Regions from separate parts of the Dehalogenimonas loeffleri genome, predicted to be linked through region 2. Evidence: riboswitches for the same ligand, from Rfam matches in the RefSeq annotation. Region 2 holds a riboswitch; each other region holds the start of a gene.
What was found. A riboswitch is a leader RNA that binds a small molecule or an ion and turns the genes downstream of it on or off. The one in region 2 is predicted to bind cobalamin.
Positions count from the first base shown of each region.

Region 1 (4,763 bases), 580 kb from region 2:
GCAGCCAAAGCCGCCCCGATGATAAACACGCCCATCAACAGAGCAAAGACGGCACCGCCCAGCCGGTTGACCCAGCCCAGAAAAACGATGGAAGCCAGCCTGGTCAATATGCCGGCAATGACGGCAAAAATAATCCAGACGGCCAGGATAATGGCAACATAGGCCACAATATTGGCCCAATCCGGATTGGAAATAAAACTGAACAGGCTGCCGGCCAAACTCTCATGGAACCGTCCGGCTAACACTACACCGACAATCAGCCCCAGTAGACCGGCCAGCGACTTGATAAGCCCCTGAGTCAACCCCCGGAATACCAGCAGTGCCAGAATAACCAATATGACGATATCTAACCAGTTCATGAAACCATTAAATCACCTTTTTACGGCTGACGCAATACCCTGTTTTACCATATGGAGATTTTTAGCTATAATAGGTGTTACCAATTTGGCGAGAGGTTAAAAAAAGAAAAATGGCTTTCAAAATTACCGAGGAATGCATCAGTTGCGGCGCCTGCGAACCGGAATGCCCCAACAACGCCATCACCGAGGGAGAAACTGTTTACGTCATTGACCCGGTCAGGTGCACCGAGTGCGTTGGTTCTTTTTCCACCAAGCAGTGCGCCGATATCTGCCCGGTTGATTCTTGTGTTCCTGACGAGGCCAATCAGGAATCTCACGAAGCGCTGCTGGAACGGTGGCGCGGCCTCCACCCCGGCGAAGAACCCAAGGTATAAATCAAAGAACAATCAAGTTCAAGAACAGGCGGCCGATATCGGCCGCCTGTTCTTGAACTTGATTCGCCGGAAAATCTAATCCTCGTTTAGCCGTTGTGTTATAATCCATCTTCGCATGGGGCTGTAGCTCAGTTGGGAGAGCATTGCGTTCGCATCGCAAGGGTCAGGGGTTCGAATCCCCTCAGCTCCACCACCATATTTAACGATATCTAGAAACACCTTCTCCCAGTCTGTTCCATCAACACGATAATAATTGTAAACGTCAATACCACCTCAGAACCGAGTTTTACCCCTGACTATTTGGTAAAACTCTTCAGAAACGGCCTACGCTCTGCCACAGAGTCCTCTTCAGATCTAAAAAAGCCGGTTATGATTTCACAGTGTTGATTTAACGATTATTCAGCAATGGCCAACTTCATAAGAGCGTTGACTGCCGCCGCCGCCAAGTTGCTACCGCCTCGGGTGCCGCGAACGGTGATATAAGGGACGTTGCGCTTTACCAGTGCCTCTTTGGACTCCTTGGCCTGGACGAAGCCAACCGGCATCCCGATCACCAAGGCGGGGCGAATTTGGCCGGCGTCAACGAGTTCCAGCAACGCATACAGAGCGGTAGGTGCGTTACCGATGGCCACAATCGCGCCATCAATTCGGTCGGCGAGCCTTTTAATAGCTACGGCGCTCCGGGTCTGATTAGTCGCACTGGCTTCATCGGCCAGATCTTTCTCATCCAGAGCACAAATGACCTGAACCCCTAACTTCTCCGCGTTCGCCCGGTTAATCCCCACTCCGACCATGCGAACATCGGTAAATACGCCCTTACCGGCACGGAAGGCGGAGATGCCTGAATCCACTGCGTTAGCAGTCATCTGGATTTTGCTAGCCAATGGTATTTCGCCGGAGGCGTGAATCAGCCTTTTGACTACTTCTCTTTCGGATCGGTTGAAGGACAGTTCCGGGAGGTTTGCTTCAATAATCTCCATGGACAAAGCCTCGATCTCTTCCGGGCGGTTGGCTTTTGCTGATTCATCAAAATGCGGTAACAACTCCGGAACGGCCGCGCCCAGTCTTTCAGCAACGAGTTCAATCAGGCTTTCTGCCCGGTCCAAAGTACCGGCCAACTTTAGTTTGAAATCCGGGTATTCTTTACTGATATCATCTATCATCATCGGGATGTCGTGGCTAACATGTTGGCCACTATATAGGAAGTACGGCATGATTACGACGTTCCGGACTCCCTCTTGATAAAGGGCGGAGGCTGATTCGGCCAGGGTAGGGTGATTGAACTGCATCGCCGCCCAACGGATTTCGATGCCCGGCGCCAGGTAACGTTTCAGGCGCGAACATAATCCCGTCATGATAGAAATAACGCTATCGGCCTTTGGGCTGCCGTGGGATAGAATTATTACTGCAGACTGGCTTTGTTTGACAGGCATCATTATCCTCCTGAGATTTTGCTACTGGATATCTCCAGCGTATCTTCATTGATGTGAAAATATTACCATTAAAGTCCTTGACAATCAACTACAGATGATATAAATTAAGTTCAATTGAATAACCCAACAATCTAAGGTAGCTCGAGAATCGGGCGTACAGGTGTAAGTCCGGTGAATAGTCCGGCACAGTCCCGCCTGCTGTAACCGGTAATTAAACGACCGGAAGTCAGAACCCTGGCCTTAGGTTAGATGGGCGCATCCGCGGAAGAAGGATAGTGCCAGTTTATTATTGACGCTGACCCTTCGGCCGCCGGCTAAAGGGTTTTTCTTTTTGTAAAGATACAGTCTCAAAAGGAGGAGAAGATGATACAAAACCGAGTTAACCCTGTACCGACCAAAATTTCCGATAAAAACCGGAAGTCTGTTATTCAAGGGGCACTCACTACCGTAGCTCTTTTATTTCTCGCTCCTAAGCAAATTTCTGCAATGCATATTGCCGAAGGTCTCCTACCTGCAGCCTGGGCAATCGGCTGGTATATCCTGGCTTTACCTTTCCTGATTGTCGGCGTCCGGATGATCTCAACCCGGGTTAAAGAAGACCGCAGAATACTGCCGTTATTGGGTTTGGTCGGGGCCGTTGTTTTTTTGATCTCAATATTCCCCATCCCAGTACCCGTCGCCGGAACATCCTCTCACCCCTGCGGCACGCCTTTGGGTGCCATTTTGCTGGGACCGTTCATCAGCACCGTGCTGGGCGCCATTGCCCTGCTGTTCCAAGCACTTTTCCTGTCCCACGGCGGTCTTAGTACGCTGGGTGCCAACATCATCTCAATGGCGGTAGTCGGTTCTTTTGTTGGTTTCGGGGTTTTCTGGCTCACCAGGCGTTTCGGGGCTAGCTTATTTTTGGCTGCTTTTGCTGCCGGCATTATAGGCGACTGGGCAACGTACACCATGACCTCATTGGAACTAGCCTCCGGACTTTCTGTTGGCAATTTCGGTGAACTATGGCGGACTTTGATTATTGGCTACGCCCCAACTCAATTGCCCCTTGGTGTCATTGAAGGCCTGTTTACCGCAGCAGTGGTGGTAGCTATTGCACAGCGTCGCCCGGAATTGTTGTCAAATTTCTTTGCCCCCAAGAAAACCGCCTTTCAAGGAGCAACACCGTGAAATCTAATAATATATTCATCAACGTTATGATCATTCTGCTGGCGGTCGCTGCCGTCGCCGGCACCTTTTACCTGGCGGATAATAATCCCGCCAAGGAGGAAGGCGTTATCAACGATGCCACCGATGTGCTGGCCAGTGGTGCCGCAACCGAGGCTGGGCGGGAAGCCCGAGATCCGATAATCAATACCGAACAAGGTAATATGCTGGTCTTTTTCTTCACGTTGGGCGGTCTTGTCGCAGGCGGATTAGTCGGTTTCAACTGGCGCAGGCTAATGACCGGCAACGAGAACCCAAAATCATCCGCAACCGGACGAGTCGGGATTCTGGCGGGATTTATTCTTGTCGGTGCTTGGATTATCCTAGCCGCTTTCGAAGCTTTTTCCGGCAACCCAATCTTCAATCCAGAATTGGGTGATGTGGTGCTCTTCATCTTCATCTCTTCCGGGTCCGTCATTGGCATCATAGCCGGCTATCAATACCAGAAGTACGCTGTTGTTAAAAACGGCCGCGCTGGAACTCAACTAATTGGCTGATTTCCATATTCTAGAAGCTGCAGCCGCCAGCGACAGTCGCCTGAGCAGGTTTGACGCTCGGTTGAAGGTGATTATCGTTATCGTTGCCATCACTGTAAACCTGTTCAGCCTCAATATTTTGGCACCCCTGTTAGTAGCTGGAATCAGCTTAGGCAGCCTTACGGTTTCCGGTATTCCCCTCAGGCTGATCCGCTTGAGGCTGGGGTTGCCTATTGTGATGGCCGTGATAATCTTTCTGACCCAGCTTTTTCTTTATGGAGAGTCGGTCATCGGTAAGATTGATGTTTTAGGGTTGACTTTGTCGATGTATTCTGAAGGTTTGGACCGTGGGTTGCTGATCATTGGGCGGGTAATTGGTGGCGCAGCTCTTGTTGTGTGGCTGAGCCTATCCACACCGGTAGAACAGCTTATAGGAGCCAGTCGCTGGTTCCGGATACCCAAAATCATCGTCGAGATCATGGCACTTATGTACCGTTTCATTTTCGTCCTCCTTGAGGAGGTCATCGCCATTCGTCAAGCACAGCATTTGCGCCTGGGTTATACCCGCTGGCGCACCGGCATTAAATCGATTTCCATCCTGGCAGCAAATTTGTTTTTTCGGGCTTATGATCGTGCCGACAAAGTCTTTGAGGCAATGAGTCTGCGAGGTTATTCCGGTAACTTGGTTTCAGTTAATAAACGCGTGCTTTCAACCATTGACTATGTATGGCTCAGTCTGGCACTATCGCTCCTTATCGCAATTTATTTCATTGGCAGGGTCGCGCTTTGATAAATCTAGATCACGTTTCCTTCCGCTATCCCGATGGCACCCGGGCATTGAAAGACATTTCGTTAGAAATTCCGACTGGCCAGTTCTGGGCTTTGCTGGGCGCCAACGGTTGCGGTAAAACTACG
Region 1 covers NZ_CP146612.1:383,921-388,683, forward strand. The annotation lists gene V8247_RS01925 (CvpA family protein) at 1-359, opposite strand, end outside; gene V8247_RS01930 (YfhL family 4Fe-4S dicluster ferredoxin) at 470-733, shown strand; tRNA gene V8247_RS01935 (tRNA-Ala) at 851-926, shown strand; gene V8247_RS01940 (precorrin-8X methylmutase) at 1,129-2,166, opposite strand; cobalamin riboswitch at 2,284-2,424, shown strand; gene V8247_RS01945 (energy-coupling factor ABC transporter permease) at 2,530-3,336, shown strand; gene V8247_RS01950 (hypothetical protein) at 3,333-3,869, shown strand; gene cbiQ (cobalt ECF transporter T component CbiQ) at 3,862-4,638, shown strand; gene V8247_RS01960 (ATP-binding cassette domain-containing protein) at 4,635-4,763, shown strand, end outside.
Region 1: another riboswitch for cobalamin. It lies ahead of V8247_RS01945 (energy-coupling factor ABC transporter permease); the one in region 2 lies ahead of cobT (nicotinate-nucleotide--dimethylbenzimidazole phosphoribosyltransferase).

Region 2 (4,763 bases):
AACTTGGTGAAGAACAGGCTAAACAACTAGGCATTGACGTTGAAAAGGTAAAAATTATCTTGCTTGCCGTTTCCACCCTAATCACTGCAGCTGCTGTTTCTTTTGTCGGGATCATCGGGTTTGTCGGAATTATTGTTCCCCACGCCGTGAGGTTGGTATGGGGGCCGGATCACAGATTTTTATTGCCGCTTTCTGCCTTAGTAGGAGCAATATTTATGATAGTGGCAGACATCATTGCCAGGACTTTGCTGGCTCCAACGGAGATCCCCATCGGAATTATCACGGCGATTAGCGGCGCTCCATTCTTCCTATATCTATTGCGAAAACGTACTAAGGTGCTATTTTAATTATGCTGACCATTGAACTAGAAAAAATATCACTGGCTTATGGCGAAAACACAGTAGTCAGGGACGTGAGTTTTCGCATGCTCCCTGGTGAAATGGTTGGATTAGTTGGCCCGAATGGTTCGGGGAAATCAACTTTAATCAAGTCACTAAGCCGGATTTTGTCGCCGATACGGGGTAGGATCACAGCCAACAACTGTGACATTTCCCGGCTTGGTAGAAGAGAACTAGCCAGACTCATAAGTGTAGTGCCGCAGACGCCATGGCTGCCAAGCGCGTACACTGCATTTGAAATTGTACTGATGGGTAGAAACCCTCATTTAGGCACATTTCAATATGAAAGTGAGAAAGATCTTGCTATTGCCTGGGAAGCCATGGAGAGGGCGGGTGTACAACAATTTGCAGAGAGAAGAATATCCGAGCTTTCAGGTGGTGAAATTCAGAGTGTCCTGATCGCCAGAGCTTTGGCGCAGGAAACTGAAGGCATCCTGCTTGATGAACCAACCGCCAATCTGGATATTGGCCGCCAGATAGAAGTTCTGGATTTGATCAAAGAGGAGTGCCACCGCCGGCATTTGACGGTAATCGCAGCCATTCATGACCTGAATCTGGCAGCTCATTATTGTGAGAAACTGGTGCTTATTCGTCGTGGGGAACTCTACGCCTTTGGGTCACCCCAAGAGGTAATTACGACGGATAATATTTGTCAGGTTTACGGTCCCGGTAGTTATGTTCATGAACATCCTTTAACTGGATTACCAGCAGTGTTGCCTCGGGTCGGTAATGTAAAAAACGGTGATGGTTGCCGATAAAAAAAGCGGTAATTTAGTATTTACTTGCGTTAACGGGGACACAAAGGGAGAATAAAAAATGGCGCGGCGCTGTAATAGCTACGTCATAAACATCACCGGGCGTTGTAAGCCTTTGTATTGATAAGGGGTATTGTTTGGATATTATTTATATTTTGATAGTCGCCTTGGTGATTGAATTCACTATTGGTGATCCTCCTAACCAGGTTCATCCCGTGGCCTGGGTGGGTAAGGCGATTTCTTTTTTAGAACGCTTCGCATTTATTGGGGGGAAAGTCTATCAGTTTATTTACGGTATTGTTATAACCTTATTGCTGACTGCAGGGGTGGTCATTGCCTTAATATTGTTTCTGGATTGGCTGAAAGATATTAATTATTGGTTGTTTATAGCGGTTGCGGGTTTACTTTTAAAAGTCAGTTTTTGTTTTTTCTATTTACGTAAAACAGCGTTAGGCATCAAAAAACAGCTAGAGTCAGGGAAGCTGGGTGAAGCACGGTTTGATCTGAGGGGACTTGTAAGCCGGGACACGTCAAAATTATCTGAGCCGTATTTAGTATCAGCTACTGCGGAATCCGTTTCAGAAAGCTTATGCGACAGTGTGGTTACGCCGTTGTTTTATTTTCTTATTTTCGGTGTACCTGGAGCACTGGGATTCAGGGTGGTAAGCACTTTTGACAGCATGGTGGGCTACCGCGGCAAGTACGAATTTCTTGGAAAGTTTCCGGCTCGGTTAGATGATGTGCTTAACTTTATACCCGCGCGTATCACCGCCGGTTTGATCATATTGTCATCTGTTATTAGCGGTATGTCAGCGCGTCGTGCGCTGGAAATCGCCCGTCGCGATAATTGTAAAACCGAAAGCCCAAATGCCGGTTGGCCAATGGCTGCCGCTGCTGGCGCACTGGAAGTTCAATTTGAGAAAATAGGTCATTATAAGCTTGGAGACCCCAATAGACTGATGACCACTCGGATTATTGATGACTCACTAAGATTGATTAATGGAGCCACTTTGATTTGGTTTGTCATATGTTTTGCGGCAGGGGGTGTTATTATTGCTGTCGGCTAAGCCCAATATATCAGTATTGAGACGTTGCTATCACGGCGGGCCTGATTTTGCCGAATTAGAACGTCTAAAAATCAAACCCGAAGACGTTTTGGATTTTAGTTCAAATTCAAACCCGTATCCGTTTAACCTAAACTTCAACCTGAATGATGTGGTGATAGACCATTATCCGGATTCAAATTCTACCGAATTACGGCGTCTTATCGCAGCCCGGAATAAGCTGACAGAGGATAATGTTGTTGTCGGTGCCGGCAGTATGGAAATTATCCGGCTGATAGCGCAGGCTTACTTAGGCCCTGGAAATAAGGCGTTAATCTTGAAGCCGACTTTCGGTGAATATGAGACGGCCTGTCAAATTGCCGGCGCGGAAATAATTGAGTATTGGGCGGAAGAAAGCACACAATTCAAGTTTGATTCAGCACGATGTGGGGCAATTGCTATTCAATTAAAACCGAAAGTTGTGTTTATCTGTAATCCTAATAATCCCACAGGACAATATCTTTCCGGGGCAGAAATTGAGGCAATAATTGACGGTGTCGGCACTGATGGTCTGGTTGTTATTGATGAAGCATACATCGCCTTTACTCGCGACTCATGGGATTCGGCTGAATTACTGACCCGTCACCATAATCTGGTGATTATACGCAGTATGACCAAGGATTTTGCATTGGCAGGGTTACGTTTGGGTTATGGCTTGGGCAATTCCGAAATTATTGAAAATTTGGATAAAGTTAAACCGCCGTGGAATGTTAATGCGGTTGCGCAGAAGGCTGGATTACAAGCATTAAATGATGGTGCTTACATTCAGCGCAGTGAGCGCCAAATCCGTCTTAATCGGGATTATCTACTTTCTGAAATTAAAGCTCTTGGACATAAAACCTTGTCTTCCTGTACCAACTTTTTTTTAGTGAAGGTTGGAAAAGCGGCCCAATTTCGCGCCAGGCTGTTGCAAAATGGAATTATTGTGCGTGACTGTACTTCGTTTGGGCTTTCTGAATATGTGCGTATCGCGCCAAGGACTATGCCTGAATGCCGCAAACTGGTGAACGCTCTGCAGGCTCCTGTTAGTAAATGTTGACATGATATAACGTCTTCATTAAAATGATTATTAATTGAATATCGGGCTTACGGCGCTCGTAAGAGCTTAATTGGGAAATCCGCGAAAGTCGGATGCGGTCCCGCCGCTGTGACTGGTGACGAAAACGGCAAACAGCCACTGCTTTCCAACAGGAAGGTGGGAAGGCGCCGGTAGTAGGTTTGAGCCAGAAGTCAGAAGACCTGCCGTAGTGTTAAAGCCCTCGAGGAAGGGTTCGGGAGATGGTAAATCCCTGGACCGGAGAAGGTTCGGGGATTATTGCATTTATATCCCTGAACTGGATTCCAGTTTGGGGATTTTTCTTTAGATTGAAACAAAGAAGATGGCAAGGCTAAATACACTGGGACGGCTGGTTTAAGTAGTATTTTGGTTTAAATTCATGTCAATTATTCAAGTATGCGGCATATAAAATATATTAAAGGAGTCAAGGAATGGGAGAACTACTTAACAAAACGCTGGCGTCCATCAAACCACTGGACAAAGAAGCCATGCGCAAGGCATCCGCGAGACAGGATACTTTGATCAAACCCCAAGGTGCGTTGGGCCGATTGGAAGAAATATCTATTACATTGGCTGGTATTCAACGCAAGGCTATTCCGCAAATCAAAAATAAAGCAGTGGTTACCATGGCTGGGGACCACGGAGTGGTTGCTGAAAAAGTAGGGAATTATCCCCAGGAAGTTACCCCGCAAATGGTGCTGAATTTTGTCAACGGTGGTGCGGCAATCAATGTAATTGCCCGTCAGATCGGGGCCAGGGTAGTGGTTGTAAACATGGGGGTAGCCGGAGATTTGCCAGCGGAAATTCCCATAGTCAATAAACTAGTTGCCAGGGGTACCGCAAATATCGCCAGGGGCCCCGCTATGTCTGAGGCTCAGGCTATTCAAGCGATTGAGTCCGGAATTGAGGTGATTAATTCTGAAATTGATAAAGGGCTGGATATTGTGGGTACCGGGGATATGGGCATCGGCAACACCACACCTTCAGCGGCTATTTGTGCCGTTATGACAGGCCAAAGCGTAAAAAATGTCACCGGGCGAGGCACCGGACTTTCTGACGAACAGCTGGAATATAAAATCGGCGTGATTGAAAAGGCCATTACTCTTAACGACCCGGACGCTAATAACGCACTGGACGTGTTAGCCAAAGTTGGTGGTTTTGAAATCGGGGGTATTGCCGGGGTAATTTTGGGTGCCGCCGCCCGCGGGGTACCGGTGGTTGTTGACGGGTTTATCTCCGGAGCAGCGGCACTTATCGCCGAAGGTTTATGCGCACAAGCCAAAGACTATATGCTGCTTGGACACTTGTCGGTGGAACCAGGGCATCGTATTATGGCCGAAAAATTGGGTCTAAAGCCCATTGTTACTCTAGACTTGCGATTAGGTGAAGGTACCGGAGCCGCCATAGGTATCTTTATTGCTGAGACTTCCGCTAAAATACTGGCGGAAAT
Region 2 covers NZ_CP146612.1:1,576,674-1,581,436, forward strand. The annotation lists gene V8247_RS08145 (FecCD family ABC transporter permease) at 1-347, shown strand, start outside; gene V8247_RS08150 (ABC transporter ATP-binding protein) at 350-1,156, shown strand; gene V8247_RS08155 (cobalamin biosynthesis protein) at 1,291-2,220, shown strand; gene hisC (histidinol-phosphate transaminase) at 2,198-3,295, shown strand; cobalamin riboswitch at 3,329-3,518, shown strand; gene cobT (nicotinate-nucleotide--dimethylbenzimidazole phosphoribosyltransferase) at 3,745-4,763, shown strand, end outside.

Region 3 (4,763 bases), 640 kb from region 2:
TGGCAAAATGACCAGAAATACAAGGAATCTTATCTGGAGCATTATCCGGGTTTCTATCTCACTGGCGACGGAGGATATTTTGATCAGGACGGATATATCTACATCATGGGCCGGATAGATGATGTGATTAATGTTGCCGGACACCGCCTTTCTACCGGGGCTATGGAAGAGATACTGGCCTCTCATGATGAAGTGGCAGAGTGCGCCGTTATCGGGGTGGCGGACGGTCTGCGCGGCGAAATTCCTCTGGGGTTTGTGGTGCTGAAAAACGGAGTGACCAAGGCTCCCGGTATTATTGTTCAGGAACTCATAAGTATGGTTAGAGACAGGATTGGGGCTTTTGCCTATCTGCGAAATGTGGCGGTGGTAAAACGGCTGCCGAAGACCCGGTCAGGCAAAATACTGAGAAGTACGATGCGTAAAATCGCCGACAGCCAGGCTTATGTTGTTCCGCCGACGATTGATGACCCGGTAATTCTGGGGGAAATAACCAGTTCTTTACAGACAATCGGTTATGCTGCGGGCACTCAGAGATAACCGGGTGAACCTTTGGCTTAGACCTGCGCCTAAGCCAAAGGTTTATGTGTTTTATGCGGGATTACCTGGTCCGGTGTGAATGATAGCTCTTATTGCACGGGTAATGCTTTCTCAACCCTCTCAATGATTTGATTCAGTGTAGCCGACCCGTTTGCCGGATTTTGGTTTTGACAACTCACCCATTGTCGCAACTTCGCCAGAGCCAGGCCGGAGGCGATTATCTCTTTTGCCGCCTTATAGCCTTCAACGATAGTGGACGTCTGTCCGCCGAGATACAGCAGCGGGGCGGCGTTCACGGCCACCATGTCCTCCCGGGCACCACCCAGTTTGCCTGCCAGCAGTTGGACCATCATGGCGGCTTCGGTCTCAAGGTCTCCCGGTACCAGTTCGCTGTCATCGGCCTCGGCAATATTAAAATCAGATGGTGTCATGGTAAAGGTGGTAATCCGGTTATCCTTGATTTCGGCAAAAATCGTTTCACCCAGGATTGAGACTTCATCCAGTCCCAGTCCTTTACCGTTGGACCCGTGGAAAATAAGGGCGTTAGTGTAACCAATTACTTTCATGAGTTCAGCCACCGGCAGCACCATGCCATGAGCAAAGACACCGCGCGCACCGTAGTGCGGCAGCGCAGGATTAGCAAGAGACGCCGAGATGTTAAGCGTACTGCCGAAATGGATCTGCGACAGAATCCTGAATAAAGCCTGCGGGTGGATCCGGGCGCTCATGCCGTTGAAAATCCCGATGCCGCATTGCTCCACGCTGGTTTTGACCATGAGCGCCGGGCATTCCACGTCCACGCCGAGCGCTTCAACCAGATCTATGGTGCCACAACGTGAAGACAGGGCCCGGGCTCCGTGGCGAGCCATGTAGTTCCCCGCAGCTGCCGATACCAGCGCCGCTCCGGTGCTGACATTGAACGTCTTGAAAGTGTCCATGCCGGTGCCGCTGTTTTCCAGCAGCGGTTTGGGGGTGACAGGTGATGCCTTCACCGTATCCATCTCGTAAATAGCTTCCCAGGCCCCGGCCATCTCCTCAGATGTTTCGCCCTTAGCGGATAAGGCTGCCAGAAAGGCCCCCTGCTGTAAGTCCGGTTGAGAGTTCGTCATCAGCTCATCGAACATCTCCCGGGTTTCCCGGCGAGTGAGGTTGCCTTTGCCGATAAGGCGTGAAATCCGGGCACCGAATTCTTTGTTTTCCATAATATCCTCCTTATTTTTTACGCATTGAAACAGACCATAGCCCGCAGCCCCTGGTGGTCATTGGTGTGCTCAATTCCTGCACTTATTTCGTCAATACTCAGTGTTTTGGTTATCAGGTCTTCAACCGGAAAGCCGCCGGCAATCAAGTCCAGGGCGGTGGTATTTTGTGCCGGAGTGGAACCGAAGGCCCCGGTTACCTCTAATTCGCGATAATGAATCTGGTTGATATCAAACCGCTCAAAACTCAAATCTTTACTGATGCCGGCAAACAGCGATAATCGCCCGCCTTCAACCAGAAGGGGAAGCAGATTAACAACCGGCAATGCATTGGAGGCCAGAAGGATAACATTGACGCCCCGGCTGCCGGTTTCGTCTGAAATCACCTGGGGAATTCGCTCCATACCGATGTTGATGACCCTGTCCGCCTGGGCTAATTCCCCCGCCAATTCCAGGCGACGGTCATCTATCTCGGTAATAAGAATCCTGGCGGCGCCAAGATGCCTGGCCAGACGGCTGTGCAGGAGGCCCAAGGGGCCCGCTCCCAATATCAGCACCGTGTCGCCTTGCCCGACTCTGGCCTTCTCCTGGGCGTTGATACAACTGGCCAGAGGTTCGCTTAACGCGGCCTGACTGTCGCTGACATTCCGGGGGATGAGATTGACTCCGCCTGAAGTAATGGAACTCTCCTCAAGTGAAATATACTCGGCGAAACCGCCGTCAGCGGAGAACCCCATGGTCTTTAACGAAATGCAACGGCGGGGTTCGCCGCGCCGGCAGGCGGAACAGTGACCGCAACTCAACCCGGGGTATATCTGAACTCTGTCACCCGGAACAAAACAGCTATTCCGGCTTTCATCCACCACCCCGGAAAGTTCGTGACCGGGAATTCTGGGGTAAACCAATCCCTGATGGCCCTTGAGCACCATCCTGGCGTCACTGGAACAGATGGCGCAGCAGACCACCCTTACCAGCAACCCTCCAGCCGGGCAAACCGGCCGGCTGAGGTGGTTGACCGACAGCATGTTGGGGCCTGATAGAATTGCCGCTTTCATTATTTCCCCCAATAAAAAATCCCCGGACCTGTTAAGGCCGGGGATAATACAAAAATCCCCGAACCTTCTGTGGTTCAGGGATTTACCTTCTCCCGAACTTTTCCTCGCGGGCTATATGCTACGGCAGGTCTTCTGGCTTCTGGCTCAAGCCTACTTCCGGCGCCTTCCCATCTTTTTCCAGAGATAGTGGCTGCTTGCCGGGTTCGTCACCAGTTACAGCGGCGGGACCGTATCCGAATTACACGGACTTCCCTATTAAGCTCTTGCGAGCACCGTACGCCCGATATTCAATTGGAGGGCATTTTAAGTGATTTAAGGGTGGTAGTCAAGTGAACCGAATACGAACTTTTAGGAACCCCGGATTCTAGTGAACAGGAATCGGCATTGATGCAGGCCTTTTGACAAGGCTAATGGGTGAGCATAAAATATTAGTCATTAGATTCATAAGCAGGGCTGTATAGCCGGGTAGTACTTATGGAAGTCCTCCAAGGGCTTCCTTCTGTTTTCTACCCTTTGGACATTAATAAAATGATACTGGGGCTTTTTTTAACCGGGGGAGTGTTTCTTCTGCTGGCAGCCATTGCGGCTGTGTTTGGCAGGGAAACGTCCGGGCTGAAACGCCGTCAGGCATCGCTGCTCCTGATAATAACCGGGTGCCTGGCCTGGTTAATTTCGTCCGGCTTGATTTTGGCCGCGGACTCAAGCCTGTATCTGGAACTTTATCAACTGACGCCCTCGCTAACTATTTCCTTCCACCTGGACCGGCTGGCGGCCTTTTTCATCCTGATTATCGCACTGGTGGCCGTTTGCGTCGCCATTTATTCATTCAAATACATGGAACACTCCGGCACCAACCGGCAACGAAATTTCATGGCGGCAGCCATGGCTTCTTTTATTCTGGCGATGGCGTTGACCGTGGCTTCGGCCAATTTTTTCTCCTTCATTTTCTTCTGGGAAATAATGTCGTTGAGCTCTTTATTTTTAGTGCTCTACGAACGAGACCACGCGGAAACGCCCAAGGCCGGCATCTACTACCTGGTAATGACTCAGTTTTCCACTTTGTTCCTGTTGCTGGGGGCGCTACTGCTGAATCTTTACACCGGGACGCTGGACATCACCGCCGCTGAAGGATTGCTGCCGGTTAACGCCGGCATTATCTTTCTGGTTTTCCTGGTGGGGTTCGGCACCAAAGCCGGGGTAATGCCCTTTCACAAATGGCTGCCGTTTGCCCATGCCGCCGCACCATCAAATATCTCGGCACTGATGTCCGGGGTGATGCTTAAGGTGGCGATTTACGGTTTGGTGCGCCTGATTCTTGACGTGATGACGCCGGAGTTGTGGTGGGGGATGGTGCTGCTGGGTTTCGGTACTGTTTCCGCAGTCCTGGGGGTTATTTATGCCCTCAAGGAACACGACCTCAAGAAATCATTGGCTTACCATTCCATAGAAAACATCGGTATCATCGTTATCGGCCTGGGGCTGTTTATTATTTTTAGCGTTTTCGACCTGAGGGTACTGGCGGAGTTATCTCTCTTCGGTGCCTTGTTCCACACCCTGAATCATGCGATCTTTAAAAGCCTGCTGTTCATGACCGCCGGTTCTGTGGTAGTGGCGACGCATACCAGGAATATTGAGGACATGGGCGGACTGGTGAAACGGATGCCGGGCACCGCGATCATCTTTCTCATCGGCGCTGCCGCTATCTCCGCCTTGCCGCCGCTTAATGGATTTGCTTCTGAATCGATGTTGTTTCAGGCATTTCTGGGGGCTTTCCAGTTGCCCAGTCAGGTGGTGGCGATATTGCTATTTGTGGCATTGGCGGCCTATGCGTTGATGAGCGCCCTGGCGGCGGCTTGGCTCGTCAGGGTATTCGGCGCGGTTTTTCTGGCATTGCCTCGTTCAACCAGCGCCGAACATGCCCATGAAGCACCCAGAGTGATGCTGATCGGCCCGGGTATTTTAGCCGGAATAT
Region 3 covers NZ_CP146612.1:932,553-937,315, forward strand. The annotation lists gene V8247_RS04860 (propionyl-CoA synthetase) at 1-537, shown strand, start outside; gene trpD (anthranilate phosphoribosyltransferase) at 627-1,742, opposite strand; gene V8247_RS04870 (alcohol dehydrogenase catalytic domain-containing protein) at 1,757-2,791, opposite strand; cobalamin riboswitch at 2,896-3,083, opposite strand; gene V8247_RS04875 (proton-conducting transporter membrane subunit) at 3,320-4,763, shown strand, end outside.
Region 3: another riboswitch for cobalamin. It lies ahead of V8247_RS04870 (alcohol dehydrogenase catalytic domain-containing protein); the one in region 2 lies ahead of cobT (nicotinate-nucleotide--dimethylbenzimidazole phosphoribosyltransferase).